Regions from separate parts of the Rodentibacter haemolyticus genome, predicted to be linked through region 1. Evidence: riboswitches for the same ligand, from Rfam matches in the RefSeq annotation. Region 1 holds a riboswitch; the other holds the start of a gene.

What was found. Region 1 has a riboswitch for molybdenum cofactor ahead of moaA (GTP 3',8-cyclase MoaA). Riboswitches for the same ligand answer to the same signal wherever they lie in the genome.
Positions count from the first base shown of each region.
Region 2: another riboswitch for molybdenum cofactor. It lies ahead of torA (trimethylamine-N-oxide reductase TorA); the one in region 1 lies ahead of moaA (GTP 3',8-cyclase MoaA).

Region 1 is NZ_CP063056.1:6,214-16,292, reverse strand. Features, by position in the region: gene IHV77_RS00095 (type II secretion system protein GspD) at 1-637, shown strand, start outside; gene ftnA (non-heme ferritin) at 1,537-2,022, shown strand; gene ftnA (non-heme ferritin) at 2,040-2,540, shown strand; gene moaE (molybdopterin synthase catalytic subunit MoaE) at 2,631-3,083, opposite strand; gene moaD (molybdopterin synthase sulfur carrier subunit) at 3,085-3,330, opposite strand; gene moaC (cyclic pyranopterin monophosphate synthase MoaC) at 3,331-3,810, opposite strand; gene moaA (GTP 3',8-cyclase MoaA) at 3,850-4,863, opposite strand; molybdenum cofactor riboswitch at 4,852-4,992, opposite strand; gene IHV77_RS00060 (gluconeogenesis factor YvcK family protein) at 5,138-6,073, shown strand; gene thiI (tRNA uracil 4-sulfurtransferase ThiI) at 6,314-7,765, opposite strand; gene xseB (exodeoxyribonuclease VII small subunit) at 7,942-8,181, shown strand; gene ispA ((2E,6E)-farnesyl diphosphate synthase) at 8,184-9,074, shown strand; gene dxs (1-deoxy-D-xylulose-5-phosphate synthase) at 9,122-10,079, shown strand, end outside.
Region 2 is NZ_CP063056.1:1,831,524-1,854,346, forward strand. Features, by position in the region: gene accB (acetyl-CoA carboxylase biotin carboxyl carrier protein) at 1-433, shown strand, start outside; gene accC (acetyl-CoA carboxylase biotin carboxylase subunit) at 495-1,841, shown strand; gene glmU (bifunctional UDP-N-acetylglucosamine diphosphorylase/glucosamine-1-phosphate N-acetyltransferase GlmU) at 1,886-3,256, opposite strand; gene IHV77_RS08690 (DeoR/GlpR family DNA-binding transcription regulator) at 3,381-4,130, shown strand; gene fucI (L-fucose isomerase) at 4,359-6,128, shown strand; gene fucK (L-fuculokinase) at 6,184-7,647, shown strand; gene fucU (L-fucose mutarotase) at 7,641-8,078, shown strand; gene fucA (L-fuculose-phosphate aldolase) at 8,097-8,744, shown strand; gene fucP (L-fucose:H+ symporter permease) at 8,790-10,076, shown strand; gene IHV77_RS08720 (NapC/NirT family cytochrome c) at 10,321-11,439, shown strand; molybdenum cofactor riboswitch at 11,446-11,581, shown strand; gene torA (trimethylamine-N-oxide reductase TorA) at 11,598-14,093, shown strand; gene pyrG (glutamine hydrolyzing CTP synthase) at 14,389-16,023, shown strand; gene nhaA (Na+/H+ antiporter NhaA) at 16,258-17,427, opposite strand; gene brnQ (branched-chain amino acid transport system II carrier protein) at 17,830-19,128, shown strand; gene rlmB (23S rRNA (guanosine(2251)-2'-O)-methyltransferase RlmB) at 19,384-20,124, opposite strand; gene rnr (ribonuclease R) at 20,229-22,577, opposite strand; gene IHV77_RS08755 (hypothetical protein) at 22,807-22,823, shown strand, end outside.

The DNA.
Region 1 (10,079 bases):
GGCAAATATCCTAAAATCGAAATTATCCTTAAACTTCTCAATAGGCAATACATCAGATAATTTAATTTCATTGAAAACATCAGATGTAAATGCCCTTTTTAGCCTATTTGACACAGAATCACGTTTCAATGTGATATCGTCTCCGGTGATTCGTGTTCTAGATAGTGAAAGCGGTTCATTTGTCGTGGGTTCTGATGTACCTGTATTGGGAGCAGAGAGTTATCAAGATGGCGTAAGAACAAGAAGCATTGATTACCGTTCTTCCGGTGTGATCTTCAACATTAAACCAACCATCACAGATAGCGGAGTAAAAGTAAATGTACGTTCTGAATTGTCAAATTTTGCCCGAACCGAAACTGGCGTAAATGACACGCCAACATTATTGAAAAGACTGGTTGATTCAACCGTTTATGTCAATGATGGGTCTTTAGTTATTTTAGGCGGATTGAGTGAAGAAAAAACGGATAAGAACGACCAATCAGCATTTGGTTTACCGTCTTGGATTTTTGGTAAATCGAAGAAATTTGAGAAATCCGATATCCTTTTACTTATGCACACAAGAATCGTAAACGACAGTAAAAATGAAGTGAATTTAGACCAATTAATGCGTAAATTTGACCAAAATAACCTTTTTTAGCCTTGAAATCGGTGCGCCCGGAGCGGTGCGAGGACGTACCGATTGCAAGGCGTAAAATGTAACCTTGTCACAAATTACAAAATGTGCGGCTAAAATCGACCGCACTTTTTTATGTCATTATTTTTTCGCTTGCGAAAAAATGGTAGGGCAAACCGGCTGGATTTGCCCGGTAATGCTGCTCGATGTCATTTGAAAAATTGCCCGTATTGCGGTGCTGTCAGTTTTAAAAATCACTGAATATGAACCGCCCCTGCTGAAAAACAAAAAATCAATTTCACGCTAAAACGCTGTAAAACACCGAGAATAAAATCTTTACAAAACCCCTACAAATTTATCTCATCGTTCAATAAAATGCTTCAAACACGCATTGAGAGGCGTAAAATGGCTTTATCTGTCTTGTTTTAATAGTATTTTGCGCTTGTGTGTAACTCTGTGATTTATTTAACCCGTAGCTTTCACTAACCTGATAACTAATTTCGCATAATACATATTATGTTAAATTAATAATGTAAAATGTCACTTTTGGTTTAATGATTGCTACTCCATCTCGTCTAACTACTTTTCACTTGAAAGAAACGTAAACTTTCCTCAAAACCAACCGCACTTTTTTAAGTAAGAGAATTTGCTTATGATAGAAATAGCTACCTATGAAATTGATGTAATTACATTTTATGCAAAATTGAAATTTAGAAGATTTGCTAGAAATGTGACGTTGTCATTATAATGATTGCCTTTAATTCTTAAATGAGAATAATTGTTGTTATATTTATCCTTTAAAATTAATAAGTTACAAATTAAAATTTATAAAATAATTTGCAAGTTCTCATTTGATGACCTAAAATACGCACGGCAATTTAAAATTTATTGCTTTTTATCAATCAAATGGAAAGGAGTTGGTTATGCTTAAACAAGCAATTGCAGACAAACTGAACGAACAAATCAATTTGGAATTCTACTCTTCTAATGTTTACTTACAGATGAGTGCTTGGTGTTCAAAACATGGCTATGAAGGTGCAGCTGCATTTTTGCTTCGCCATGCGGACGAAGAATTAGAACATATGCAAAAGTTATTCCAATACGTAAGTGAAACCAGCGGTATGCCGCTTTTAGGTCAAATTGAGGCACCTAAAAATGATTACACTTCATTAAAAGAAGTATTTGAAACAACACTTGAGCATGAGAAGTTGGTGACTTCAAAAATTAATGAATTAGTTGAAGTCACTTTTGCAAATAAAGACTACTCTACCTTCAATTTCTTGCAATGGTATGTTGCTGAGCAACATGAGGAAGAAAAACTGTTCAGCGGTATTATTGATAAATTTAATTTAGTTGGTGAAGACGGTCGAGGCTTATACTTCGTAGATCGTGATTTAGCTACTTTATAATCAAAAGGAGAAATAAAATGTTATCAGCAAATGTAGTAAAACTATTAAATGATCAAATGAATCTGGAATTTTATTCTTCTAATTTGTATCTTCAAATGAGTGCTTGGTGTGAACAACAAGGTTTTGAAGGCGCAGCAAAATTTTTATCTGCTCACGCGGCTGAAGAAATGGCACATATGCGTAAATTATTCACTTATTTGAATGAAACCGGTGCATTGCCAATCATTTCTGCCATTGAAGCACCATCCCACGTATATAAATCATTAAAAGAAGTGCTTGAACTTACTTATGAGCACGAAAAATTTATCACCAATAAAATCAATGAATTAGTAGGAAAAACGTTTGAAGAAAAAGATTATTCTGCATTCAATTTCTTACAATGGTATGTTGCAGAGCAACACGAAGAAGAAAAACTCTTTAGCGGTATTTTGGATAAACTCAATATACTTGGTGAAGACGGTAAAGCTTTATTCTTAATTGATAAAGATTTAGAAAAATTAGCAACTGTAACTGCTTAAACGGTGAAATAGACAAGGCTCGGGATTTCCGAGCTTTGTTTTTTTATATAAAATCCTTTAAAGAAAATGACCGCACTTTTGCGGAAATTACTACCACTTCTCCAAGGCTTTTTTATCTGATTCTCTCACCTCAACCCAACGCTCGCCTTTATTTGTTTGTTCTTTTTTCCAAAACGGTGCTTTTGATTTAAGGTAATCCATAATAAATTCATTGGCACAATAAGCATCACCACGATGCGAAGAGCTTATGCCTACAAGCACGATTTCATCACCGGTATGCAATAAACCGACACGATGAATTACGCATACGCGCTGAATTGACCAGCGTTTTTTAGCTTCTTCCACTATTTCACGTATCGCCTTTTCCGTCATAGCGGGATAATGTTCAAGATATAGGCTGGAAACGTTATCTCCTAAATTAAGATCGCGAACTTTACCGACAAAAACAACCGTAGCACCAACAGATTTTTGTTCCGAAAGCCAACGATAAATCGCATTTTGATCAAACTTGGCTTCTTGAACTGCTATTTTAATATCGCCCATATTATCCTCCTGTCACAGGTGGAAAAAAGGCGATTTCATCACCGGATTTAATCGTACTTTCAAGTGGCATTAGGGTTTGATTGATTGCAACAAGTAATTTCCCCTTTTCTAACGCCAATGCCCATTTTTCACCTTTTCGGCTTAAATATTCACGTAACGTTTCAGCGGTTTCAAACCGACTTTCCACTTGAATTTCATCCATACCAATTAATTCGCGGGTTTGAGCAAAAAATAATACCTTTAACATCTATTTCTCCGCTAAAAAACGACCTGATTTTCCACCGCACTTTTCAAGCAAACGAATGTGTTCGATCATAATGTCTTTCTGCACAGCCTTGCACATATCGTAAATTGTTAAAGCGGCGACGCTTGCTGCGGTTAACGCTTCCATTTCTACTCCGGTTTTTCCGGTTAGTTTACAAAGGGATTCAATACGAATCTGATTTGTTTTAAGCAGTGGTTCAAGAGAAATTTCCACTTTAGAAAGTAGTAATGGGTGACATAGAGGAATAAGCTCCCAAGTGCGTTTAGCCGCTTGAATACCGGCAATACGTGCCGTTGCAAAGACATCTCCTTTATGATGTTTACCTTCCATTATCATAGATAAGGTTTCCTGTGACATAGTCACAATCGCTTCTGCGCGTGCTTCTCGCACGGTTTCATTTTTACCGGAAACATCTACCATATTGGCTTCGCCTCGGCTATTGATATGAGTCAATGTTGTCATAATTTAAAAGTGCGGTTGATTTTGAAAAAGTTTTAGCGATTATCCGCCTATTGAAGCAAGGTGATTGCGAATGCCGCTATCACCTTGGTGTAAATAATGATGCTCACGCTTGCTTTGTAGCGCAGTAAAAATACGCGCTTGTAACAATGTTTGTTGATCATCGGATTGTAATAAATCATGCAGTTCAATCCCCTCTTCACCAAACAAGCAAAGATGTAATTTTCCTTTTGAAGAAACACGTAGCCGATTACAACTCATACAAAAATCTTTTTCGTAAGGCATAATCAATCCGATTTCTCCAAGGTAATCCGGGTGTTTGAACACTTTTGCCGGTCCGTCCGTTATCGCCCGTTGCTGTTGTTTCCAACCTTGTGAAATCAATTTTTGCATCAGTATTTCACCTGATAAATGATAGCGATGAAAGAACTGCGCCATCTCACCGGTTTGCATAAGTTCAATAAATCGCATTTGAATCGGGCGATTTTTTACCCAATCTAAGAATTGGTTAAATTCGTTATCATTTAAATTTTTCATCAAAACAGAATTGACTTTCACTTTCTTATAACCAATCTCAAAAGCACGATCAATTCCTCTCATCACATCATCAAACTTATTAATGCCGGTTATTTGATGAAACATTTTGGGGCTCAGACTATCAACACTTACATTAATAGAAGTAATACCGGAACGCATCCAGGCATCAACATCTTTTGCCATACGATAACCGTTTGTGGTCAAGGCAAGTTGACGGATACCCGCTATTTGTGCGATATTTTCGGCAATGGCGAGAAAATCCTTGCGTAAAGTCGGTTCCCCTCCCGTTAAACGGATCTTCTCCGTTCCCATATCGGCAAAAGCTTGGGCTACACGTGTAATTTCATTTAAGGTAAGAAAACGGGGGGCATTTGCTTCCGGCCGATACCCATTCGGTAAACAATAGTTACAACGAAAATTACACTGTTCGGTGATCGACAGTCGCAAATAATAATAAACACGTTGGAACGAATCGACCAGACGCTCGTTCCCTATGTTCTTAATTGGAATAGATTGCATGAGACACCTTTCTAAAATGAGAGGATAAGCCGTTTCCAACGTATCCCTGAATAACGTATATCGTTATTGGCATTGCCGTCATATTCATCAATGAACTTAGACAAAACAAGCTCGGAGTTATGCGATAAAATATACTACACATTTTAAGAAATTCTTAATAAAGAACGCAATGAAATCATTTGAATTTGATCACAAATTCAGAAAATTCCTTTAAATCAATTATATAAAAAACTATATAATAGCGAGTAAATTAATACGTTCTAGGTAGAAAACTATGTCAAATTTTACTTCACACCGTCAGTATGAACATTTGAACGGTTTACGCATTGTCGCGATTGGCGGTGGGCATGGATTAGGACGAGTGATGTCCGCCTTAAGTTTTATGAAAGAACGCTTAACCGGCATTGTTACTACAACGGATAACGGCGGTTCAACCGGGCGTATACGACTAGAACAAGGCGGTATTGCTTGGGGGGATTTGCGAAATTGCCTAAATCAAATCATCATTGAACCCAGCACAGCCTCCGCATTATTTGAATATCGCTTTAGCGGAAGTGGAGAGCTTGCCGGACACAATCTAGGCAATTTAATGCTGAAAGCGCTCGAAAATATGCATATTCGCCCTCTTGATAGCGTAAATTTAATCCGTGAATTGCTGCATGTAAAATCTCATTTAATTCCAATGTCCGAAGCCTCGGTTCATCTCGCTGCAAGTCTTGGTGCCGGTTCAAGTATTGTCGGTGAAGTTAGTATTGATAATTTAACAGAACTGCCTCAATCCTTATTTCTTGTCCCTTTGGTGCAAGCGACACCCGAAGCCATTCAAGCAATTCGTCTGGCGGATGTGATCTTATTCGGCCCCGGCAGTTTTTTAACCAGCATTATGCCTCCCTTGCTTTTACCGGATATTGCCTCGGCAATTCGAACAAGTACGGCGAAAAAAATCTTTATTGATAACTTAGGTGTTGAATTGGGGGCGGCTTCTACCCTTTCCTTAAATACACGTATACAGTGGATTCACCGTACCATCAAGGCTGAGATTCTGGATGCAATTATTACGCCGAATGAAATAAGCGAAGCGGATTTCGTTGATATTTCTTCAGTAAAAGTATTAAAAAAACGCTTAAATGCCGATGATTTTAACTATCGCCACGACCGCACCTTACTAGCGAAAGCCATTGATGAAATGCTGGAAGAATTAAGCGGATAATCCACCCAAATATATTATGTATTTTCTTGACCGTACTTTAAGCAAAAGTGCGGTCAAGATTGTGGCATAATTTTCATTATTATGCAGCAATTGCAAAAAGAGAATTTTATATTCAATATTTAGGTAGGGGGCGTTAGCCGTAGGCGTAACGCACCTTTCTATCAATTAATCCATTACGGTGCGTTACGGCTTCGCCTAATTCCCCCCTGCAGTAGCTTGTGCAACTGATGCATAATATCGCTATTTTTTGGAAAAGACACGTACGTTTGTAAAGCCGTTTTCTTTCAAATACAAGGCTTGTAGCTTACTCATTACGCCGCGTTCGCAATAAAGCACATAATTTTTGCTTTGATCAAGCGAACCAAATTGTGATGAAAGTTTATAGAATGGCATTTGTACAACTTCGTGCGTCTCCGATTCAAAAGGCTTCTCGTCTGTTTCTTCCGGGCTACGAATATCCAGAATCACATCATTTTCCCCCAATGTGGAAATCGTATCCACTGCGACCACTTCTTTTTCCGTTTCTTCAGCAATTTGGCGAATATCTAAATATTGCGCATTTTCGACCGCACTTTCTAAAATCTCAAAATCAAAATTGTTTTCTTCAATGAGGATTTTTTCACGTACGGCTTTAATAGTTGGATTTTTAGAAATAACCCCACAAAATTCCGGCATAGATTTCGCAATATCATCGGTACCGATTTCTTTCGCCATCGTAATAATTTGCTCCTTATCATGTGTGATAAGCGGGCGTAATACCAACGCATCCGCCGCTTCATCAATCAGGCGCAAATTCGTTAAAGTTTGGCTGGAAACCTGTCCTAATGCTTCCCCTGTTACAATGGCTTCAATATTGAAACGTGCCGCCACTTTGCTTGCTGCACGCACCATCATTCGTTTTAGCACCACCCCCATTTGACCGTTATCGATTTTCTCTAAAATTTCCCCGACAACACCTTCAAAATTAATCGCAATAAAACGTACCTTGTGAGAAGCACTGTAACGTTGCCAAATATGATACGCCATTTGTTTTACGCCGATCTCGTGTGCCGCACCACCAAGATTAAAAAAGCAATAGTGTACGCGAGAACCGCGACGAACCAACATATAGCTGGAAACGCCGGAATCAAATCCACCAGAAATCAAAGAAAGCACATCTTCCTGCGTACCGATAGGATAACCTCCAATCCCCGCATAACGCGCTTTTACCAACATTATTTTGTCATCTTCAATATCAATGCGCACCGTTACATCAGGATTTTTCAGTCGTACCTTTGCACTTTCGATATGTTGATTTAGCCCGCCGCCGATATAACGTTCCGCTTCAATGGAACTGAATTTATGTTTTCCTTTGCGCTTTACTCGCACACAAAAGGTTTTTCCTTGGAGTTGATGTTCCACTTCGGAAAGGGTTAATTCAAAGATGTGGTGTAAATCGGTGAAAGGCTTTTCTTCTACTTCTAAAAAGTGATGAATCCCCGGAATACGCTGCAATAAGGCAATTAACGCTTCTCGATTCGTTTCATTTTTTGACCGCACTTCAATGTAATCCCAATGACGTACTACCGCAGTGTCTTCATCATATTTTTGTAAAATATTGCGAATGTTACTGGTAAGAATTTTCGCAAAACGTTTACGCACCGTTTCGCTTTTAATCATAATTTCAGGGAAAAGTTTAACGATAAATTTCATAGGCATTAAATTTTGTAAAAAATGGCAAGCATTTTACGCAAAGAAAAGGAAAAGTCCATACAATAAAGATCGGCTATCCTTTTTATAAGTAACGAATTTTGAAATAATTTTTTAACATCCCGTCAAAATAAAGTACAATACGCAGCAATATCTTTCTCCATAAAAAGGATGGATTAATGGCGCGTAAACCAACAACTTCACAAGATTTTGAAACCACACTAACGCAATTAGAAACCATTGTTTCAAATTTAGAAAGTGGCGAATTGCCTTTAGAAGAAGCGCTAAAGGCATTTGAACAAGGCGTTAAATTAGCCCAATTAGGGCAAGAACGCTTGCAACAAGCGGAACAGCGGATTCAAATTCTGTTACAAAAAAGCGAAACCGCACCTTTGGCGGATTACGAAGGGAACAAATAAAAATGAGTTGGTTTGCTCAAGAATTAAGTCACGTTCAAACGCGCATTAATACTTTTTTAGAAAGGCAATTTGAAAGCATTGAGACTCACAATGCGCCCTTGCGTGATGCGATGAAATACGGTTTGTTATTGGGGGGAAAACGCGTTCGTCCTTTTTTGGTTTATGCCACCGGAAAAATGCTTGGCGCAAGTGAACAAAGTTTAGATTATTGTGCCGCGGCAATTGAAGCCGTTCATGCTTATTCTTTAATCCATGATGATTTACCCGCGATGGACAATGATGATCTACGTCGTGGCCACCCAACTTGCCATATCGCTTTCGATGAAGCTACTGCTATTCTTGCCGGTGATGCACTACAAACCTTTGCTTTTGATATTCTTACTCAAACTCCTTCTCTTTCGGCTGAACAAAAACTCGCATTAATTCAGGTTTTGGCTAACGCTTCCGGTGTGCAAGGTATGTGCTTGGGGCAAAGTTTAGATTTGATTTCCGAACACAAACAAATCAGTCTGGATGAATTAGAGCTAATCCACCATAACAAAACCGGCGCATTGCTTACTGCTGCATTAAAGCTCGGTTTTATTTGTTCTCCTCATTTTTCCGACCAAACATTGGGAAATACTCTGACAAATTATGCCGATGCGATTGGTTTGGCATTCCAAGTCCAAGACGATATTTTAGATATTGAAGGCGATAGTATGGAAATCGGCAAACCGGTGGGATCGGATTTAAGTTTAGATAAAAGCACTTATCCGAAATTATTGGGGCTGAAAGGGGCGAAACAAAAAGCACAAGATTTATACCAAACAGCTTTATCCGAATTAGAAAAAATTCCTTTCGATACCACCGCACTTCGAGCATTAGCCGAGTTTATTATTACAAGAAAGAACTAATTGCGACCGCGTCACAAAAGTGCGGTCGAAAATTTAAATATTTTGGAATGACTAACGATATGAACAACGACTCTCTCTTATCTCTTATTAATTCACCGGAAGATTTGCGTCTTTTAAATAAAGATCAATTGCCTCAACTTTGCCAAGAATTACGTCATTATCTTTTGGAATCCGTTAGTCAAAGCAGTGGGCATTTAGCTTCCGGTTTGGGAGCGGTAGAGCTGACGGTTGCTTTACATTACGTGTATAAAACCCCCTTTGATCAATTGATTTGGGATGTCGGTCATCAAGCCTATCCACACAAGATTTTGACCGGTCGCCGTGATCAAATGTCCACGATTCGTCAGAAAAACGGTCTTCACCCTTTCCCGTGGCGTGAAGAAAGCGAGTTTGATGTGTTGAGTGTAGGTCATTCCTCCACTTCAATCAGTGCCGGATTAGGCATCGCCATTGCTGCGGAACGAGAAAATGCCGGGCGTAGAACCGTTTGTGTTATCGGTGACGGTGCCATTACCGCCGGTATGGCGTTTGAAGCGTTAAATCACGCCGGTGCATTGCATACCGATATGCTCGTCATTTTAAACGATAATGAGATGTCTATTTCTGAAAACGTAGGGGCATTAAATAATCATCTGGCACGTATTTTTTCCGGTTCACTCTACTCTACCCTCCGTGATGGAAGTAAAAAAATCCTTGATAAAGTCCCTCCTGTAAAAAACTTTATGAAGAAAACCGAAGAACATATGAAAGGGGTCATGTTTTCACCGGAAAGCACGCTATTTGAAGAACTTGGTTTTAACTACATCGGTCCGGTTGATGGACACAATATTGATGAATTGATTGCGACACTTACCAATATGCGTAATCTAAAAGGACCGCAATTTTTACACATTAAAACCAGGAAAGGTAAAGGCTATGCGCCTGCAGAAAAAGATCCGATAGGGTTTCATGGTGTACCGAAATTTGATCCTACCCGTGGTGAATTACCAAAATCGAATGTTAAGC
Region 2 (22,823 bases), 670 kb from region 1:
AGAATCCGGTATTACCGAATTAGAAGTGCAAGAAGAAGAGGGCACGGTGCGTATTAGTCGTGCGGCTCCGGTTGTAGCGCCTGCGGCTGTGCAATATGCCGCACCTGTTGCAGCGCCGGCTCCTATTGTTGCGCCAGCCTCAGCCCCTGCGGTGCAGGCTTCGGTTCCAGCGGCTCCTGAGGCTTCCGATGAGTTATCCGGTCATATTGTTCGTTCGCCGATGGTGGGGACTTTCTATCGTAGCCCAAGCCCGGAAGCAAAAGCTTTCGTTGAAGTCGGACAATCTGTAAAAGTCGGTGATGCGCTTTGTATCGTTGAAGCGATGAAAATGATGAATCGCATTGAGGCAGATAAAGCTGGTGTGGTGAAAGCTATTCTGATTAATGACGGCGAACCGGTGGAATTTGACGAACCGTTAATTGTTATCGAATAATCTTTATCTATTATCCAAAATGGCGGGCTTGTCCGCCATTTTTTAACAAGTGGAATTTCTTATGTTAGAAAAAGTTGTGATTGCCAACCGTGGTGAGATTGCGTTACGTATCTTACGCGCCTGTAAAGAGTTGGGCATTAAAACCGTTGCGGTGCATTCCACTGCAGACCGCGAATTAAAACATGTTTTATTGGCAGATGAAACCGTTTGTATCGGCCCTGCTCCTTCAACAAAAAGTTACTTAAACATTCCCGCAATTATTGCGGCGGCGGAAGTCACCGGGGCGGATGCCATTCACCCGGGGTATGGTTTTTTGTCTGAAAATGCTGATTTTGCAGAGCAGGTGGAACGTTCCGGCTTTATTTTTATCGGTCCGACGGCAGATGTGATTCGTTTGATGGGGGATAAAGTTTCTGCGATTAAAGCGATGAAAAAAGCCGGTGTACCTTGTGTTCCGGGATCTGATGGTCCGGTAGGCAATGATATTGCGAAAAATAAAGAAATTGCAAAACGTATAGGTTATCCGATTATCATCAAAGCATCCGGTGGCGGTGGCGGTCGTGGTATGCGTGTGGTGCGTAACGAAGATGCGCTTGAAGAATCTATCGCAATGACAAAAGCCGAAGCGAAAGCCGCATTTAATAACGATATGGTTTATATGGAAAAATACTTGGAAAATCCGCGCCATGTGGAAATTCAAGTATTGGCGGATACGCATGGCAATGCGGTGTATTTAGCCGAACGTGATTGTTCTATGCAGCGTCGCCACCAAAAAGTGGTGGAAGAAGCGCCGGCTCCGGGCATTTCTGAAGAAGTGCGCCGTGATATCGGCTCACGTTGTGCCAATGCTTGTGTGGAAATCGGTTATCGTGGTGCTGGTACGTTTGAGTTTTTGTATGAAAACGGTGAGTTTTATTTCATTGAAATGAATACCCGTATCCAAGTGGAACATCCGGTAACGGAAATGATCACCGGTGTGGATTTGGTTAAAGAGCAGTTACGCATTGCAGCGGGACTACCGCTTTCTATCAAGCAAGAAGATATTAAAGTGAAAGGTCATGCGATTGAGTGCCGTATTAATGCGGAAGATCCGAAGTCTTTCTTACCTTCACCGGGCAAAGTGAATCACTTACATTCGCCAGGCGGTTTAGGCGTGCGTTGGGATTCTCATATTTATGGCGGTTATACCGTGCCTCCGCACTATGATTCTATGATCGCAAAACTTATCACTTATGGTGATACCCGTGACGTTGCAATTCGCCGTATGCAGAATGCGTTGGCCGAAACGATCATCGATGGCATTAAAACCAATATTCCGTTACATGAATTGATTTTAGAAGATGAGAACTTCCAAAAAGGTGGTACAAATATTCACTACCTTGAGAAGAAATTAGGTTTACATGATTAATTAAAGACGGCTCACATAAAAGCGAGCCGTTTTTTATAGCTGATTTACTTTTTCTTAACCGGACGTTGCCAGCCCTGAATGTGGCGTTGCGGTACACGTGTAATAACCAACTCATCTTTGTCCACATTGCGGGTAATGGTTGAACCGGCACCGATAGTTGCTCCGTCTTCAACAGTAACCGGGGCGACAAGTTGCGTATCCGAGCCTACAAATACATTATCGCCAATGATAGTTTTAAACTTGTTTGCGCCATCATAGTTACAGGTAATGACCCCTGCGCCGATATTACAGTTTGCACCGATTTCACTATCGCCAACATAGGTTAAATGATTCACTTTTGAACCTTTGCCGACAACGGATTTTTTAATTTCAACAAAGTTGCCTACGTGGGTTTCGGCGGCAAGTTCCGTACCGGGGCGTAGGCGAGAGAAAGGACCGATAGCGGCTTTTTCACCAATGACCGCATCTTCCAATACCGAATAAGGTTTCACTTCTACATCATCACCAATCACAACATTTTTCAGCACACAGCCGGCACCGATTTTTACTCGATTACCTAAACGTACATCGCCTTCAATAATGACATTCGTATCAATTTTCACATCTTTACCGTGTTCAAGTGTTCCTCTTAAATCAAAACGCTCAGGATCAAATAACATTACGCCTTCAAGCAATAAACGATCCGCTTGTTTGCGTTGATAGTAACGTTCAAGTGAGGCAAGTTGTAAACGATTGTTTGCCCCTTCCACTTCCATCATATCTGAAGCTTGCACCGCAGTGACTTGGCAGCCCTCTTGATTTGCCAAGGTAACTAAATCCGTTAAATAATATTCGCCTTGGGCATTGTGATTATCTACACGGGCAAGCCATTTTTTTAAGCTGGCTCCGTCTGATACCATTACACCGGTATTCCCTTCTTGAATTTTTAATTGCACTTCATTGGCATCTTTTTGCTCAACAATCGCCACGACATTACCATTTTCACGAATGATGCGCCCATAGCCTGTAGGGTTATCTAAATTAACCGTTAATAATGCAATGCCGTTTTCAGGTTTCGCAGCAATTAATTCTTCCAATGTTTCTTTTGAAATAAGCGGCACATCACCGTAAAGTACGAGGATATTTTCATCATCTTTAAAAAACGGTGCGGCTTGTTGCACGGCGTGGGCTGTTCCCAATTGTTCCGTTTGCAGCACCCAATTTACCTTTTCGTTCGCAAGGCGTTCACGCATCAATTCGCCGCCATGACCATAAATTAAATGTACATTTTCCGCACCCAGTGAATTTGTCGTATCAATGACGTGTTTCACCATAGGTTTACCTGCAATGGTATGCAACACCTTCGGTAAGTCAGAATACATACGTGTGCCTTTTCCTGCCGCCAAAATGACCGCACTTAATGTTTTATTTGTCATAAATGTTCTCTTGAGATCAAAAAATGAGGTTATTTTAACGTAGAACACGAGAGATGATAAGTTGTTTATCTTTTCTAAGAAGACATATAATGAGTCGATTAATTTTAACCGGTTAGAGGCGAGTATGCGCAATAGAGATGAAATCATTCTACAATTAATTAATCAGCAAGGAAGAGTTGGTGTGTTAGAGCTGGCGAAACAGTGTACTGTGTCGGTGGAAACTATTCGACGTGATTTAAATCGTCTTGAAAAGAAAGGATTGCTTTATCGAACACACGGCGGTGCAGTCAGCAAGAAAACCACAGATCTGGGTGCTTTTTTTCAAACACGTCAGCATATTAACGCGGCAGCCAAACGTTATATTGCCAAAAATGCGCTTGAATTACTCTATGAAAATGCGGTTATTGGTTTGGATGCGAGTTCTACAAGTTGGTATTTTGCCCATTTAATGCCTGATATTCCCTGTACGGTAGTGACTAATTCGATGTTTAATATCAATGCCTTAGTGAATAAACCTAATATTAAGACAATTGTTACCGGCGGTGTTTATTCTTCAAAATATGAAGCCTTTTATGGTCCTTTATCCGAATATTTACTCCAACGTTTACACATTAATTTTTCTATATTCTCTTGTTCGGGTATTGATAGCCAAGGAAAAATTTGGGAGTCAAATGAGCTTAATGCTTCTATAAAGCGAAAAATGATGGATGCCTCGGAACAATGCTACCTCTTAGTTGACCATTCCAAATTTGAGAAAAAAAGCCTTATACAATTAGCTGAATTGAGAAAAATTAATACGATTTTTACGGACTCCGATCTGCCCTATGAACTTCAAAACTATTGTGAAAGTGCAGATGTAATGACTGTTTTATAAAAATAAATGACCGAATTGACCGATATGTTTTAAAAGATAGACTAATCGGTCATTAAATTTCATAAAAAATGACTGATTATTGTGATCTTACTCACAAATCCAAAACAAAATCCGTTTTCTCCCTGTCTTCCCCCATCATTTTAATCAAAAATGTTATCAAGTTAAGTTGATAAGCAACCCGCTCAACCGATTTCTTATAAATAATCCCAATGACAAAGGAGGGTTACTATGACATTTGTTTCTCATTCAAATCGCATAAAAATCGGCATTCGACCAACCATTGACGGACGTAGAATGGGCGTTCGGGAGTCCTTGGAAGCGCAAACGATGCGAATGGCACAAGCTGTCGCCACGTTGTTGGAAAGCCATATCCGCCATACCAATGGTGATTTTGTACAGTGTATTATTGCCGACAGCACTATCGGAGGCGTGGCAGAAGCGGCGGCCTGTGCCGAAAAATTCAAACGGGAAAACGTAGGACTGACGATTACGGTTACTCCTTGTTGGTGCTACGGCTCGGAAACCATTGATATGGATCCGCATATGCCGAAAGCCATTTGGGGCTTTAACGGTACCGAACGTCCGGGCGCGGTTTATTTAGCGGCTGCATTAGCCGGTCATTCCCAATTAGGGTTGCCGGCATTTTCCATTTATGGTACGGAAGTGCAGGAAGCGGACGATACTTCAATCCCGAATGACGTGAAAGAAAAATTGTTACGTTTTGCCCGAGCGGGGCTTGCGGTGGCAACCTTGCGTGGTAAATCTTATTTATCTATCGGCTCGGTTTCAATGGGCATTGCCGGTTCTATCGTGAATCAACAATTTTTCCAGGAATATCTTGGTATGCGGAACGAATATGTAGATATGACTGAAATCAAACGCCGCTTGGATCGCCAGATTTACGATCAAGATGAACTGGATTTGGCTTTATCTTGGGTGAAAATCTACTGTCAAGAAGGCATTGATGTCAATAGCCCGGAACACCAACGTTCTGCAGAACAGCGTGCCGAATTATGGGAAACGGTGGTAAAAATGACATTGATTACCCGTGATTTAATGGTGGGTAATCCAAAATTAGCGGCATTAAATTACGGAGAAGAAGCTCTTGGTCATAACGCTATTGCTGCCGGTTTCCAAGGTCAACGTCATTGGACGGATCACCTGCCGAACGGGGATTTTATGGAAGCGGTATTAAATACCACTTACGATTGGAACGGTATTCGTCCGCCTTATATTCTCGCCACTGAAAACGACTCTTTAAACGCCGTTAATATGCTATTTGGTCATCTGCTTACCGGACAGGCACAAATTTTTGCCGATGTTCGTACTTATTGGAGTGAAGATGCGGTTGAGCGGGTCACCGGGTTCCGACCTGAAAGCGGGTTTATTCATTTAATCAATTCCGGTTCAGCAACTTTGGACGGCACGGGGCAACATACCGATGCACAGGGCAATCCGGTGGTGAAACCGGTGTGGGAAGTTACGGAGCAGGACGGCAAACGTTGTTATGAACATACCCGTTGGTGTCCGGCTGTACACGAATATTTCCGTGGCGGCGGTTATTCTTCCCAATATCTCACCAAAGGCGGTATGCCATTTACGATGCACCGTATTAATCTGATCAAAGGCATCGGACCTGTGTTACAAATTGCCGAAGGCTGGTCAATCGATTTACCTGAACACGTCCATGATATCTTGAATAAACGCACTAACGAAACTTGGCCGACCACTTGGTTTGTACCTCGTCTAACGGGCAAAGGGGCGTTTAGCGATGTTTATTCAGTGATGGCGAACTGGGGGGCAAACCACTGTGTTGCGACTTACGGGCATATCGGATCGGATCTGATTACACTTGCCTCAATGTTACGTATCCCGGTTTGTATGCACAATGTGAACGATAGTGCGATTTTCCGCCCAAGTGCGTGGAACGGCTTCGGTCAAGATAAAGAAGGGCAGGATTATCGTGCTTGTGCCAACTTTGGCCCGCTTTACCGATAATCTCAAGTTTAACCAAAAAGTGCGGTTGATTTTGACCGCACTTTAGGAGAATGCTATGTCCGTTGTCTTAATTTTTGATTGCGGTGCAACCAATTTACGCACCATTGCCATAGATCAATACGGCAAAATTGTGGCGGCACATCATTTGCCGAATAAGACCAAACAAGGCTTAGAATCACCCGATTATCATATTTGGGATTTTGAAGAAATTTGGCAAAAATTATTACATTGTACTCAACAAACGCTTTCTCGTTTGAAAGAAATGACTATTCCGTTAAGTGAAGTCATTGGTATCGGCGTTACGACTTTTGGCGTAGATGGGACAATGTTTGATAAACAGGGAAAACAATTGTATCCGGTTATTTCGTGGAAATGTCCTCGCACGCAAATGATAATGCAACGTCTTGAGCATTATCTTGATGTACAAAAACTGTATCAACGTAACGGTGTCGGGCAATATGCGTTTAATACCTTATTCAAATTGTTATGGTTAAAAGAAAATCAGCCGACACTTTATGCCCGAATGGATAAGTTCCTGTTTATTTCATCAATGATTACCTATCGTTTGACCGGCAATCTCACCACCGACCGTACAATGGCGGGAACATCAATGATGACAAATCTTTCTAGCGGTGATTGGGATCAGGAAGTTCTGCAAGTATTAGGTTTAACACCCGACCGTTTTCCCCCAATGTTAAATGCCGGCGAGCAAGTCGGCGTGTTGAATGCGACGTTAACAGAACAACTTGGTTTATCGCCTATACCTGTTATTTCCTGCGGACACGATACGCAATTTGCCGTGTTCGGCTCAGGGGCGGCATTACATCAACCGGTTCTCAGTTCCGGCACTTGGGAAATTTTAATGGCCCGGACTCATATAGCCGAACCGGACATTGCTTTTATACCACAAGGATTAACCACAGAATTTGATGCACAGTCTAATTGTTTCAATCCGGCGGTGCAGTGGGTCGGCTCGGGTGTAATGGAATGGGTCGGCAGAATGTTTTTCTCCGATGTAATGAATAGTGAACGGTATTACGAAACAATGATCCGTGAAGCTGAACAACAAGCGGTTGGTTCCGGTGGTATTTTTGCCGGCGGATGTTTTTCTGAACTTCACAAGGGCACGCTTTACGGCTTATCAATGCACTGTCAACGGGGGCAGATCTATCGAGCAATGTTGGAGTATATGGCATTACGGCTGAAACAAGGCTTAACGGTTTTACAACAGGTCAGCCATTTCCAAGCGGAAAGTGTGATTTGCGTTGGCGGCGGTTCAAAGAACCGTTTGTGGAATCAAATTCGTGCCGATGTACTGAATTTGCCGATAGAGATTGTCGATGTGTCTGAAAGCACGGTGTTAGGCGCGGCAATGTTTGTTTTTACTGCGCTTAGAGTTTATCCGAATGTCGAAACCGCCCAACGGCAAATGCGGGCAAAAACACAACGAATCTATCCGTCGGCTCAATCCGTCGCTTATCAACAATGGTTACAGCAATATCAGGAGCGTCTATGTTAAAAGGTATTCACCCGGTAATTTCCCCCGAACTGTTAAAAATACTTGCCGAAATGGGGCACGGCGATGAGATTGTGTTGGCAGATGCCCATTTCCCGGCACATGCTCTTCATCATAAGGTGATTCGGGCGGATGGTGTCAATGTCGCCACTCTCTTAACCGCAATCAGTCCGTTATTTGAATTTGATACTTATGTGGATGCACCGTTAATAATGATGCAAGCGGTCACAGGTGATACGCTCGATCCGCAAGTTGAACAAAACTATGCCGCCGCCATTAAAAGTGCGGTCGGAAATTGTCCTGTTTTAGCCCGAATCGAACGCTTTGCTTTTTATGAGCGGGCGAAATCCGCTTATGCCGTCGTAATCAGCGGTGAAACCGCTAAATATGGCAATATTATTCTCAAAAAAGGCGTTACACCGATTTCATTATAACCATAAAGGAATTTTATTATGACAAGAATCGAGCTTTCACAAAAAATTATTGATACTTGCTTGGAAATGACCCGTTTAGGGTTAAATCAAGGTACCGCAGGTAATGTCAGTGTACGTTATCAAAACGGTATGTTAATTACCCCGACCGGCACTCCCTACCATTTGCTTACGCCGGAGCAAATTGTGTTTGTCGATAATAACGGACAGCATGAAGAAGGTAAATTGCCTTCCAGTGAATGGCATTTCCACCTTGCGGTTTATCAAGCCCGTCAAGATGCTAATGCTGTAGTACATAACCATGCCATAAATTGTGCGGCAGTTTCGATTTTAGAAAAATCCATTCCGCCGTTTCACTATATGATCGGGGTAGGGGGGGCGGATCACATTCCTTGTGTGCCCTATGCTACGTTCGGTACGCCAAAATTGGCGGAATATGTGCGAGAAGGAATCCGACAATCTAAGGCAATTTTGCTTGCTCACCACGGTATGATTGCCGCTGAAAGCAATTTGGATAAAGCCTTATGGCTTGCACATGAAGTTGAAGTGCTTGCCGAATGGTATATCAAATTGCTTGCTACGGGTTTGGATATTCCGTTGTTGTCCGAGCAAGAAATGTCAGTGGTATTAGGCAAATTTAAATCCTATGGGTTGCGTATTGAAGAGTAGTTTTCGCTTCCCTTTTCTTATTTTCCTTTACATAAGGAGTGATCTATGACTGCAAAAGTATTAGAGAAAAAGTATGTTGTTCCCTTTATTTTAATTACCTCATTATTCGCATTATGGGGATTTGCCAATGATATTACCAATCCGATGGTGGCGGCGTTTCAAACGGTGATGGAAATGCCGGCGGCTGAAGCAGCCCTTATTCAATTTGCGTTCTACGGTGGTTACGGCACAATGGCCATTCCCGCGGCGTTGTTTATCGGACGTTATAGCTACAAAGCCGGTATTTTGTTGGGCTTAGGGCTTTATGCTATCGGTGCGTTATTGTTTTATCCGGCTGCGATTTATGAAGAGTTTATCTTCTTCTTACTTTCCATTTATATCCTTACCTTTGGTTTGGCATTTTTGGAAACCACAGCAAATCCTTATATCCTTTCAATGGGGGATCCGAAAACGGCAACCCGCCGACTTAATTTCGCTCAATCTTTTAACCCATTAGGTTCAATTAGCGGGATGTTTATTGCCTCACAATTTGTCTTGACCGCCTTGGAATCGGATAAGCGTAATGCGGATGGTAGTTTAATTTTTAATACCCTATCTGCGGCGGAAAAAGCGGTCATCAAAACTCATGACTTAGAAGTTATCCGTAACCCTTATGTTATTCTCGGTTTGGTGGTTATCGGTATTTTTATTGTTATCGCTCTTTTTAAAATGCCGACCACCAAAATCGAAGAAGAGGCAAAAATTCCGTTTTCCACCGCAGTTAAACGTTTAGCGGCAAACGCCAAATATCGCGAAGGGGTGATTGCGCAAGTCTTTTATGTCGGTGTTCAAATTATGGTGTGGACGTTTATCATTCAGTATGCGGAACGTTTAGGGTTTACCAAAGCCGAAGCGCAGCACTACAACATCATTGCAATGGGGATTTTTATTATCAGTCGATTTATCAGTACCGCACTAATGAAATATCTAAAAGCGGAATTTATTTTAACCTTATTTGCAATCGGAGGTTTCTTCAGCATAGTAGGGGTTATCTTTATTGATGGCGTTGCAGGGTTATACTGCTTAGTGCTTACTTCAGCCTTTATGTCGTTGATGTTCCCGACGATTTACGGTATCGCGCTCAACGACCTAAAAGAAGAATCCACACTCGGTGCGGCAGGATTAGTGATGGCGATTGTCGGCGGCGCATTAATGCCACCGTTACAAGGAATGCTTATCGACCAAGGAACAATAATGGGAATGCCGGCAGTGAATGTTTCCTTTATCTTACCTCTCCTTTGTTTCGTAATGATTGCCATCTACGGTTTCAGAACTTGGAAAATACATAAATAAACTTGAATTTGACCGCACTTTAATCTGCACCCCAAAAGTCGGATAACCGAACCGACAAATTAAGGTGCGGATTTTTATGGGTAAACATTACTCAACGGCATTTAAATTAAACTACGTTAAATTTAATAGTTATTTTATTGATTCAAATCAATACATTCATCCACAAAAAATCCCTTATCTTGTTATCATCCCAATACTCAATTAGAGGTATCAATATATTTTGCTAGAGTAGTGAGAAGTGATTATGGCTAAATTAAAAAGTTTTTCGGTTTTAACCGCACTTATTTTTGTGGGGGTGGGGGCAGTAGTGCTTTTGGGGGTGCAACAAGTAATGAAGGCGACAAATTCCACTGAATTTTGTTTGAGTTGTCATTCTATGGAACAGCCTAAAGCGGAATGGGAAGCCAGTTCACATTTTTCCAATGCTAAAGGCATTCGGGCAGAATGTGCTGATTGTCATGTTCCGCAAGACGGCTTGCATTATGTTAAGGCTAAATTTATTGCTTTGAAAGATTTGTGGTACACCATCACAGATAAATTGCCGAACCAAGATGTTTATGAAAAATATCGATCAGAGATGGCGCAACGGGTTTGGAAAGAGATGAAGGAGACTGATTCAGCCACTTGCAAATCTTGCCACAGTGCAGATGCCATGGAATTGAGTGAACAATCCGAAGCAGCACGGAAAATGCATAAATTGGCACAAGAAACGAATCAAACCTGTATTGATTGCCATAAGGGATTAGTGCATTTTATGCCGGAAATGGAAGTCGATAATGCAGCCGCTGCGGATGAGTTAACGAAACATGGCGGCGAATTTTCTAATCATGATAAGACACTTTACGCATTAGCGATGAAATCGGTTCAATCGGTACAAGGTGGTGAGGTGCGTTTAATGCCTTATGCCGAATTAACCGATTGGAAAGAAACGAATGGAAAATTGACCGCACTTTTGAAAGGTTGGCAACAAGTCGGCGCTGAAAGTGTGATGTATATGGATTTAGGTAAACGAATTACGGTGGCATTACTTAGTGATGAGGTAAAAGATAAAGCACAGGTTGTGAAAACGGTGCACGATTCGGTCACTGATTCCGAATGGAATGCGATCACAATGGAAATCATTGCGCCAAAAGAAGCGGTAACAGCCAATATTTCCGCATTGAATCATTTTGGTAATAATTTAAATCAAACCCATTGTAGCGGTTGTCATGCGGTAATTGATGCGGATCACTATACGGCTAATCAATGGATCGGCATCGTAAATTCGATGAAAGATCGTACATCAATGAGTGCTGATGATGTACGTACTTTAACGATTTTCTTACAACGTAATGGGAAAGATATGGTCGGTTCATCTCACTAATATTTTTTAATCATAAGACACCGAGCTTATATGCCTAAGTCGAAAGATATGGTAGTAAGCCAGAATAGGCTCCGCTTATTCCATGGATACGCAAGAAATTGTTTATCCACTCGTATTTAGAAAGGGTCTTTATTTTAACTTTAAACCTGGAGTCTATTATGAAAAAAGACAAAATCAATACGAAGCGTAAAGACTTTTTGAAAAATTCCTCACTAGGCGCTGCCGGAATTTCATTAAGTGGAGCGATTGACGGTGGTGTTATTGGTGCGTTAGCTTCCGCCTCTGCAGTCGCAGCCGAATCTACAACGGTTGTTACCGCCGCACATTGGGGACCGCTCGGTGTTGTCGTTGAAAACGGTAAAGTGGTTAAATCCGGCCCTGCCATTGTTCCTGCATTAGAAAATGAATTGCAATCTGTGGTGGCTGATCAACTTTATAGTGAAACCCGCATTAAATATCCTATGGTGCGTAAAGGTTATTTAGAAAATCCCGGAAAGAGTGATACCACCCTGCGTGGGCATGATGAATGGGTGCGGGTTTCTTGGGAGCAGGCACTGGATTTGGTGGATAAAGAGTTTAAACGGGTTCGAGCCGAAGGGGGCTTCGAAAATATATTCGGAGGCTCTTACGGTTGGAAAAGTTCGGGTTCTTTACACTCAAGCCGTACGCTGTTGCACCGCTATTTAAATGCGACAGGAGGATTCGTAGGACACAAAGGCGACTATTCTACCGGTGCTGCTCAGGTCATAATACCGCATGTTCTCGGTACGATTGAGGTTTATGAACAACAAACCAGTTGGGAAACGATTTTAGAAACGTCGGAATTAGTTGTGTTGTGGTCAGCTAATCCGATTACAACGATGCGTATCGCTTGGACGGCAACCGATCAAAAGGGGTTGGAATATTTCAAAAAATTAAAAGAATCCGGTAAACGGATTATTTGTATTGATCCGGTTAAAAGCGAAAGCTGCGAATATCTTGGTGCGGAGTGGATTCCTATTCATACGGCGACTGATGTAGCATTAATGTTAGGCATTGCACATACTTTAGTTGCTGCTGACAAACATGATAAAGAATTCCTGAAAAAATACACGACCGGTTATGATAAGTTTGAACGTTATTTATTAGGAAAAGAAGACGGTCAAGTTAAAGATGCACAATGGGCAGCCGAAATTTGTGGCGTACCTGCGGAAGTTATTGGTCAATTAGCCAATGATTTTTCATCGAAACGAACGATGTTAATGGCGGGTTGGGGAATGCAGCGTCAACGCCATGGCGAACAAACTCATTGGATGTTGGTTACTCTGGCGTCTATGTTAGGTCAAATAGGTTTGCCAGGCGGTGGTTTCGGATTAAGTTATCATTATTCTAACGGCGGCGTACCGACAACAACCGGAGGGGTAATCGGTGCTATGTCTGCGACATTGGATAACGATACGTCAAATACAGGGCAATCTTGGTTATCAAAATCGGCTAAACTCAGTTTCCCGCTTGCCCGTATCTCAGATGTGTTATTAAATCCGGGTAAAACGATTGAATTTAACGGTACGGAAATTACCTACCCGGATATTAAGTTAATTTATTGGGCCGGAGGTAATCCGTTTGTACACCATCAAGATACCAATACGTTAGTAAAAGCATGGCAAAAACCGGAAACCATAATTGTTAATGAAGTTAACTGGACACCGACTGCCCGTATGGCGGATATCGTATTACCAATCACGACAAGTTATGAACGTAATGATTTAACAATGACGGGAGATTATTCAATGATGCATATTCTCCCGATGAAAAAGGTTGTGGAACCGCAATTTGAAGCTCGAAGTGATTACGATGTGTTCGCAGAATTGGCAAAACGAGCCGGGGTGGAAGACCTATTTACCGAAGGTAAAACAGAAATGGATTGGCTGAAATATTTTTACCAATCAGCATTTAATGCAGCCCGTAAAAACCGAGTGTTAATGCCAAAATTTGAGAAATTCTGGGAAGAGAATAAACCTATTACTTTTACCGCAAATGAAAAAGCGAAGAAATGGGTACGTTACGGAGAATTTCGTGAAGATCCGTTATTGAACCCATTGGGTACGCCATCCGGTAAAATTGAAATTTATTCTGAGGTCGTTGCTAAAATGCAGTATGACGATTGTAAAGGTCATCCGACTTGGATGGTGCCGGAAGAATTTGCCGGCAATGTAACGGCTGAAGCACCGCTTGCGTTAGTTACTCCGCATCCTTATTATCGTTTACATAGTCAATTAGCTAATACGTCACTACGTGAAAAATATGCGGTAAGCGATCGTGAACCTGTATTAATTAATACGGCAGATGCTAAGGTTCGTGGCATTGTGAACGGCGATGTGGTACGTGTTTTCAACCGACGCGGTCAAGTTTTGGCGGGGGCTGTAGTGACGGACGGAATCATCAAAGGCACAGTGGCATTATATGAAGGTGCTTGGTATGACCCGCACGAATTGGCTACGGCAGAAAAACCATTGTGCAAAAACGGTTGCCCTAACGTTTTAACCCGTGATGAAGGCACATCTAAATTAGCACAAGGAAACTCACCGAATACCGCTATTGTTCAGGTTGAGAAATTTGTAGGTGAAGTCCCTGCCGTAACAGTGTTTAAAGAACCTAAATATATGCAGATGTAATTTTAGGCGATTAGGCAATATAGATGTCGCCCAAAATGACGTATAGATTATAGGGCTGATTCCGGTATCGTAGCGGGCTCAGCCTTTGTAATTTCATTCAAAAATAATTAATAAATCCAATTTTTAGAGACAGATCAACTTAGCTTTCCATTGAGTTACCTTAACAAATCAGGTAAACTACCGTCCCGTCTATTGATAGCTAATCCTCTTTGATTTCTGACCGCACTTTCGGTGGAATATATAAGCAAAGTGATTAGCTATAATCATTTCTATCCCAACAAAGATTAGGTTCTCTATGGCTACAAATTATATTTTCGTTACCGGTGGTGTGGTTTCATCGTTAGGTAAAGGCATTGCAGCGGCCTCATTAGCGGCAATTTTAGAAGCGCGTGGTTTAAACGTGACCATTATGAAACTTGACCCTTACATTAATGTGGATCCGGGGACAATGAGCCCTACACAGCATGGTGAAGTCTTTGTTACTCAAGACGGCGCTGAAACAGACTTGGATCTCGGGCATTATGAACGTTTCATTCGTACCAAAATGACAAAACGTAATAATTTCACCACCGGTAAAATCTATTCTGAAGTATTACGTAAAGAACGCCGTGGTGATTACTTAGGGGCAACCATTCAGGTTATTCCGCATATTACCAATGAAATCAAAGATCGTGTTATTGCCGGGGCGCAAGGTCATGATGTCGTGATTGTAGAAGTGGGGGGCACTGTCGGGGATATTGAATCTTTACCCTTCCTCGAAGCCTTACGTCAGCTGGCGGTACAAGTGGGGCGTGAACACACCTTATTTATGCATTTAACCTTAGTTCCTTACATTCCTACAGCCGGTGAAGTGAAAACGAAACCGACGCAGCATTCCGTGAAGGAATTGCTTTCTATCGGGATTCAACCGGATGTATTGATCTGCCGTTCTGACCGAATGATTCCGCCGAATGAACGTGCGAAAATTGCACTATTTTGTAATGTGCCGGAGCGTGCGGTTATTTCATTAAAGGATGTCAATTCGATTTATCAAATTCCGGCATTATTAAAATCTCAAGGTTTAGATGATTTCGTATGTGAGCGTTTTCGTTTGAATTGTCCGGAAGCGGATCTTTCCGAATGGGAACAAGTGCTTTATAAACAAGCGAATCCGGTCGGGGAAGTCACCATCGGTATGGTCGGGAAATATATCGAATTGCCGGATGCCTACAAATCCGTGAATGAAGCATTAAAACACGCAGGCTTAACCAATCGCCTAACCGTGAATATCAAATACATTGATTCGCAAGATGTAGAAACCAAAGGCGTAGAAGTATTAAAGGGGATAGACGGTATTCTTGTACCGGGTGGTTTTGGTTATCGCGGTGTGGAAGGCAAAATTATGACTGCACAGTATGCGCGTGAAAATCACATTCCCTACCTAGGCATTTGTTTAGGAATGCAAATTGCATTGATTGAATATGCACGTAACGTTGCGGGACTAGCCAAGGCAAACTCCTCCGAATTTGACCGCACTTGCGAACAACCGGTGGTAGCGTTAATCACCGAATGGCAGGATGCGGAAGGAAATACAGAGGTTAGAACCGATAACTCGGATCTTGGCGGAACGATGCGTTTGGGAGCACAACAATGCCATTTAATCGAAGGCAGCCGTGCGCGTGAATTATATGGTTCGGAAATTATTGAAGAACGTCATCGCCACCGCTACGAAGTGAATAACACCTTGCTTCCTCAAATTGAAAAGGCAGGCTTGAAAGTGACAGGTTTATCTGCGGATAAAAAATTGGTGGAGATCATCGAAGTGCCGAATCATCCTTGGTTTGTGGCTTGTCAATTCCATCCGGAATTTACTTCCACGCCACGTGACGGTCATCCGTTATTTGCCGGGTTTGTAAAAGCGGCTTATGAAAATCATAAAAAGTCAGCGTAAACTTGTTTGATTCATTAATCACTTAGTGTGCCGAATCTCTAAAATTTTAATACCCTAGATAAAAATCAGGGGGGAACTGTATCCCCCCCTAATCTGATAATCCGAAGTAATTAATTAGCCGATAGCATATCGTTTTACCTACCGAAATGGATTTGATCATTTAATCTGTCCGGTATTCTATCCGTTATATTTTTAGCCTTACGATCTCACTAAGTCTTTTTTCTTGATTGTTTATTAATGGGAAACGGACGTTGTTTTTTTCAAACAATAATATCCAACAAGGGCTGAAACCGTAGAGCCAAGCAAGATCCCCAAGCGTGAAAGCGCATTCACACTTTCGCCTGCGTTTGCCTCAAAGGCGAGACTTGCCAAAAACATCGACATGGTAAAACCGATACCGCATAAAATTGCGACTGCAAAAATTTGTTTAAAGTTAATTCCCTCCGGGAGTTTCGCAATGCCGAGTTTTACCGAAAGATAGCTAAAGCCGAATACACCGATCGGTTTACCGATAATCAAACCTAAGGCGATGGCGAGGAGTAACGGTGAAGATAGCATTGATAAATCAATCCCTTCAAAGCTCACTCCTGCATTGGCAAAAGCAAATAGCGGCAGAATGAGGAATGAAGTCCAAGGCACAAGCAGATGTTCAAAGTCTTCTAATGGCCTTTCGCCTTTTTCACCTTTTAACGGAATGCAGAAACCGATAATCACTCCTGCAAGTGTGGCGTGTACACCGGATTTTAATACGGATGCCCATAAAATGACGCCTGCTACCATATAGGCGCAAAGCGCGGTAACTTTAAAGCGATTTAATGTGATGAGTAAGGCGATGGCAATCCCAGCAAAGATAAGCGCTTGAATACTCAATCCGTGAGAGAAAAATAAGGCAATGACGACAATTGCGCCTAAATCATCAATAATCGCTAGGGCGAGTAAAAAGATTTTTAATGGCAAGGGGACTTGTTTACTCAGAAGCGCCATAATGCCGAGTGCGAAAGCAATATCCGTTGCCATTGGGATTGCCCAGCCGTTGGCAAAGGCTGGTTCTTGGTGCGTGATAAACACATAAACTAAAGCCGGGATCACCATGCCGCCTATTGCTGAAAGGGCAGGGAAAACGGCTTGTTGATAACTGGAAAGAGAGCCTGCTAACAGCTCGCGTTTTACTTCCAATCCTACTAAAACGAAAAATACCGCCATAAAGCCGTCATTGATCCAATGAATCAGTGTTTTATCAATAGAGAAACTACCGATTTTAATGCTCACCGGTAAATTCAAGAAATCGTTGTAAGCGCCATTTAAAGGCGAATTGGCAAAAAACATTGCGATTAATGCAGAACAAAGCAATAAAATGCCTCCTGCGGATTCAAGTTTAAAAAATCGTTGTATAAGTGGTAACACTAAAATCTCTCCAAAAAAGTTAAAAATAAATTTACAAAAAATTAACGAACTTCAGATATTACCACAGTTTTTCGCTTATACGGAAAAGCGAGACAAAAAAGTGCGGTCATTTTTCACATATTTTCGGCATTATGTAGCAGTTGCACAAACCATTGTAGGGGGCGTTAGGCGAAGCTGCAACTCACCGACAGATGAAATGGTATATTACTCCTACGGCTAACGAACCCTACTCCCGATAAAGATTGGAAATAAAATTCTCTTTGTGCAACTGCTACATAATAATGCATATTTTTATGGTGAGACCGATAATGTGATTTTGTTCACATTTTTTCATGTTGAGATTAGGGTTATATTCGTCTTTATAGTAAACTTACCCCCCTTTTTTATTTATTGAGAAGATGTATGTTTGGTCGTAAAGATATTATTATTTTAGGGATGATGATTTTCGCACTCTTTTTAGGGGCTGGAAATATTATTTTCCCACCGATGGAAGGATTTTCCGCCGGTCATCATTGGGCGAGTGCCTCCTTAGGGTTTGTTTTAACCGGTGTATTAATGCCATTTATCACTTTAGTTGTGGTGGCAGTGCTTGGGCGTGGTGAAGAACTTATGCGCGATTTACCGAAATGGGCGGAAGTTATCTTTTTAACCACCTTATATTTGGTGATCGGTTCCTTGTTTGCTATGCCGAGGGTGACGAATGTAGCCTATGAGATGGCTTGGTTACCCTTAAACATTATGGAAGATAGCAGTAGCACACACTTTATCTTTTCTCTTATTTTTAATCTTATCGGTATGCTATTTATGCTGCGCCCGAATACGATTATCTCTACCGTAGGCAAATTTATGACACCGGCCCTCCTCGTGTTATTAGTTGTGGTGGCCGTGAATGTGTTGATTTCTCCTCTTTCGGAAATTGTTGAACCGAGCAACGCCTACGTAACAAATTCCGCGATTACGGCAGGTTTGATCAGCGGTTATCAAACGATGGACGTACTCGCGGCGATTGCATTCGGCGGTATTGTCGCGCGTGCATTGGCTGTGAAGAATGTATCCTCTACGCAAAAAGTAATGAAATACACGATTTCAGCCGGTTTAATTTCCGTGCTTTTGCTCGCCCTATTGTATTTCTCGTTATTTTATTTAGGGGCAACAGGGGCAAAAGTTGCAGAAGGGGCAACGAACGGCGGACAAATTTTTTCTCGCTATGTAAATGCCTTATTTGGAATAGGTGGCACCTGGATTATGTCTGGCATCATTATTTTGGCAAATCTCACGACCCTTGTAGGGGTAAGCAGTGCATGTGCGGATTATTTCTCTAAATTCCATATTCGTTTGTCTTATCCGTTTTGGGTGGTAGTTTTTACCATTTTAACCACCACAATCGCACAAACAGGTTTAACGGAATTATTGCGTATTACTATTCCGGCATTGTTATTAATTTACCCTGTCGCGATTATGTTGGTATTCTTACAAATTATCCGTAGTAAATTGCCGAATATTCAATTCAGCTATTATTCTACTTTGCTTGTTACTCTCTGTTTCAGCGCCTGTGATAGTTTGAAGAATATGAATTTATTACCTCAATCAATTGAAAATCTGTTGGGGCATTTACCGCTTTATTCGGCAGGGATGGCGTGGTTGATCCCATCATTTGTCGTGCTTGTCTTATCTTTCCTTTTCGGAAGAAAATCAATGTAATTTTACCTTTCACGATAAAAAATACCGAGCCCAAAATGCTCGGTATTTTTACAAAGTGCGGTCATATTTTAAGAGGTTTTACGGTATTATGTAGCACCTGCTCAAAACATTGTAAGGTGCGTTAGGCGAAGCCGTAACGCACCAATAGAGGGTTTTATGATGAAATGGTGCGTTATGCAAAGCTTAACGCCCCTACTCACGATAAAGATTGGAGATAAAATTCTCTTTGTGCGACTGATACATAATACCGAGGTTTTAGAAATTTAAACGCTGGCGAACAATTTCAAATAAACACACACCGGTTGCCACGGAGACATTTAATGAAGAAACCGATCCCGCCATAGGGATACTGATGAGTTGATCGCAATGCTCACGCGTTAAACGGCGCACACCTTCCCCTTCCGCCCCCATAACCAGCGCAATTGCACCATTAAGCTTGGTATGATAAATGGTATCTGCGGCTTCACCCGCCGTACCAACTACCCAAATATTATGATTTTGTTGTAGCTCACGAAGCGTGCGGGAAAGGTTTGTTACCCGAATAAGCGGAACGGTTTCTGCTGCGCCACAGGCTACTTTACGGGCGATAGAAGTGAGTTGTGCCGATTTATCTTTCGGAACGATAACCGCATCTACACCCGCAGCATCTGCGGTGCGCAGACAAGCACCAAGATTATGAGGATCAGTTACGCCATCAAGCACCAACAAAAGCGGATTTTGTTTATTGTTGAGAATGGCATCAAGATCATTTTCATTGAGTTCTTTTGCCGCCTGCACGCGAGCGATCACCCCCTGATGCACTTCACCGTTTGCTTTTTTATCTAAGGTTTGGCGATTTACAAACTGCACGCTGATACCCATAGTGTATAGCTCGTTTAATAAAGGTTGTAGGCGTTTATCTTCGCGCCCTTTTAGTACAAAGACCTCAATTAAACGTTCGGGGGTATGGGTTAAAATGCTGTTGACGGCGTGAATACCGTAAATTTGTTCTGACATAAATTTTCTTTCTCTCAATTTTGTAGGTGGTGGAAGCGGACATTTTCGCATTGATTGGATTGTCTGTGCGAAATGGTGATAATTCCTTCAACCTTCCTAAATAACTATTTCTTTGATTTTCTTGATTTGCTAGAAACTTCTTTCTTTTTTACCGCACTTTTTCGCTTTTTTCCGATTTTTGACGGTAATTCTTTAAATATTTTCTTGGCTTTTTCTTTGGTGGTTTTTCCTGCTCGGCGTGCTTTTCGTTCGCTGCTTAGCAAAGAGAAATCCATCATTTTTTGTTCTAAATGGACGGCTTCTACACGAATACGCACTTTATCGCCCAAGCGATATTGCATACCGCTGTTTTCACCGATCAAACGTTGTTTTGTGGCATCGAACTGATAATAATCATTTTCTAGCGTAGAAATATGCACTAAACCATCAATGAACAGTTCGTTCAAACGCACAAACAAACCAAAACCGGTAACGGATGAAATTACGCCGTTAAACTCGTTGCCTATGTGATCCAACATATATTCGCATTTCAGCCAGTCAGCCGTTTCACGCGTGGCATCATCGGCTCGGCGCTCGGTCATTGAACAATGATCGCCCAATAAATCCATTTCATCAAAGGAATAACGATAGCCGCCCGTTTCGGTGGTTTTGCGTTTTGTGCCTTGTTTTTTGGCAAGTAAATATTTAATACCACGATGAAGTGTTAAATCTGGATAACGGCGAATCGGCGAAGTGAAATGTGCATACTCTTCTAAGGCTAAACCGAAATGCCCGATATTGTCGGCATGATACACGGCTTGGCTAAGAGAGCGAAGTAGCATCGTTTGAATTAATTCGTGATCAGGGCGTTCTTTCACCTTCTCCAACAGGGCGGCGTAATCCTTGGTGATCGGTTTTAAACCGCCTTCTAACGTTAAACCGAACTCATTTAAAAATGTGCGGAATGAAGTGAGCTTTTCTTCACTTGGCGTGGCGTGAATACGATACAATGCCGGTTCATTGTTTTTTTGCATAAAATTTGCAGACGCAATATTGGCTAAAATCATACATTCTTCAATGATTTTATGAGCATCATTCCGAATCACTGGTTCAATTCGTTCAATACGTCCCATTGCATTGAAAATAAATTTGCTTTCAACGGTTTCAAAATCTATTGCACCACGCTGTTGACGGGCGGAAAGCAAGGCTTGATATAAATCATAAAGCGCTTCCAAATGCGGAACAAGCGGGGCATAACGTTCACGTAATTCGGTATCTCCCTCCAGCATTTTTGCCACCTTGGTATAGGTTAAACGAGCGTGAGAGTTCATGACCGCTTCATAAAAACGATAGTCGGTAAGTTTGCCCTTAGCGGAAATTTGCATTTCGCACACCATACATAGGCGATCTACTTGCGGATTAAGCGAACATAAGCCGTTGGATAAGATTTCCGGCAGCATGGGAACGACACGGTTTGGGAAATAGACGGAATTACCTCGTTTGTGCGCTTCAGCATCTAGGGCGGTGTGCAATCGTACATAGTAGCTCACATCTGCAATGGCAACCCAAAGTTTCCAGCTTTTACCCTGTTTTTCGCAATATACGGCATCATCAAAATCCCGAGCGTCTTCTCCGTCAATGGTAACGAGCGGTAGATTGCGTAAATCAATACGTCCTTTTTTCGCTTCTTCAGGCACTTCTTCCGTAAATTTTTTAACGTATTTTTCGACCGCACTTGGAAATTTATGGGGAATATCGTGATTGCGTAAAGCGATTTCCACTTCCATTCCTTTCGCCATATTATCACCCAAAATTTCCGTGATAATCCCCACCGGTTGGCTGAAATTGGAGGAACGTTCTTGCAATTCCACCACAACCACCTGCCCCATACGTGCGCCGTTGCGGTGTTCGTTCGGTACCAAAATATCACGCCCGATGCGGCTATCATCCGGCACCACATAACCGAAACCGTTTTCTAAGAAAAAACGCCCCACAATTTGTTTTTTTCGGTTCTCTAACACGCGAACAATACGGACCTCACGCCGACCTCGGCGATCTAAACCCGCTCTTTGGACTAAAACGAAATCACCGTGCATAACCCGTTGCATTTGGTGGTTGGGAATAAATAAATCCTCTTTTTGCCCCTCCACCTGCAAAAATCCGTAACCTTCACGATGACCGATCACCGTGCCTTTTATGAGATCTAATTTCTCCGGTAGGGCGTAACGTTTACGCTTTGTGAATACGAGTTGCCCGTCATTTTCCATCGCCCGCAAACGGCGGCGCATCGCTTCAATTTGCTCTTCATTATGAATAGAAAGTGCGGTCAAAATTTCTTCCCGATTCATCGGCGCATTATTTTCGCGAATGATATTTAAAATAAACTCACGACTTGGAATGGGATTGCCGTATTTTTTCAATTCCCGCTGATAATGGGGATCTTGATGAGGTAAGGTATTGGCTTTTTTTGTCATTATTTGGCGTTGTTTTGAAAATTTGAGAGAGTTTGGCACTAAGGAAGAAAGAATGCAAGGGAATAGGGTAAATTTGTGGGGCGGAGATAGACTTTACCGACCCACAAACCGGTGAGCTTATCCGCGGTAAAAGCGGTGGGGTTTTAGCGGTTCATCGTCTGATTAATAAACCTGAACGCCACGCCGCGTTGAAGTCTGCTATGGCGAACGACAACTACTTATCGCTCGGTTGTATCAATATGCCGA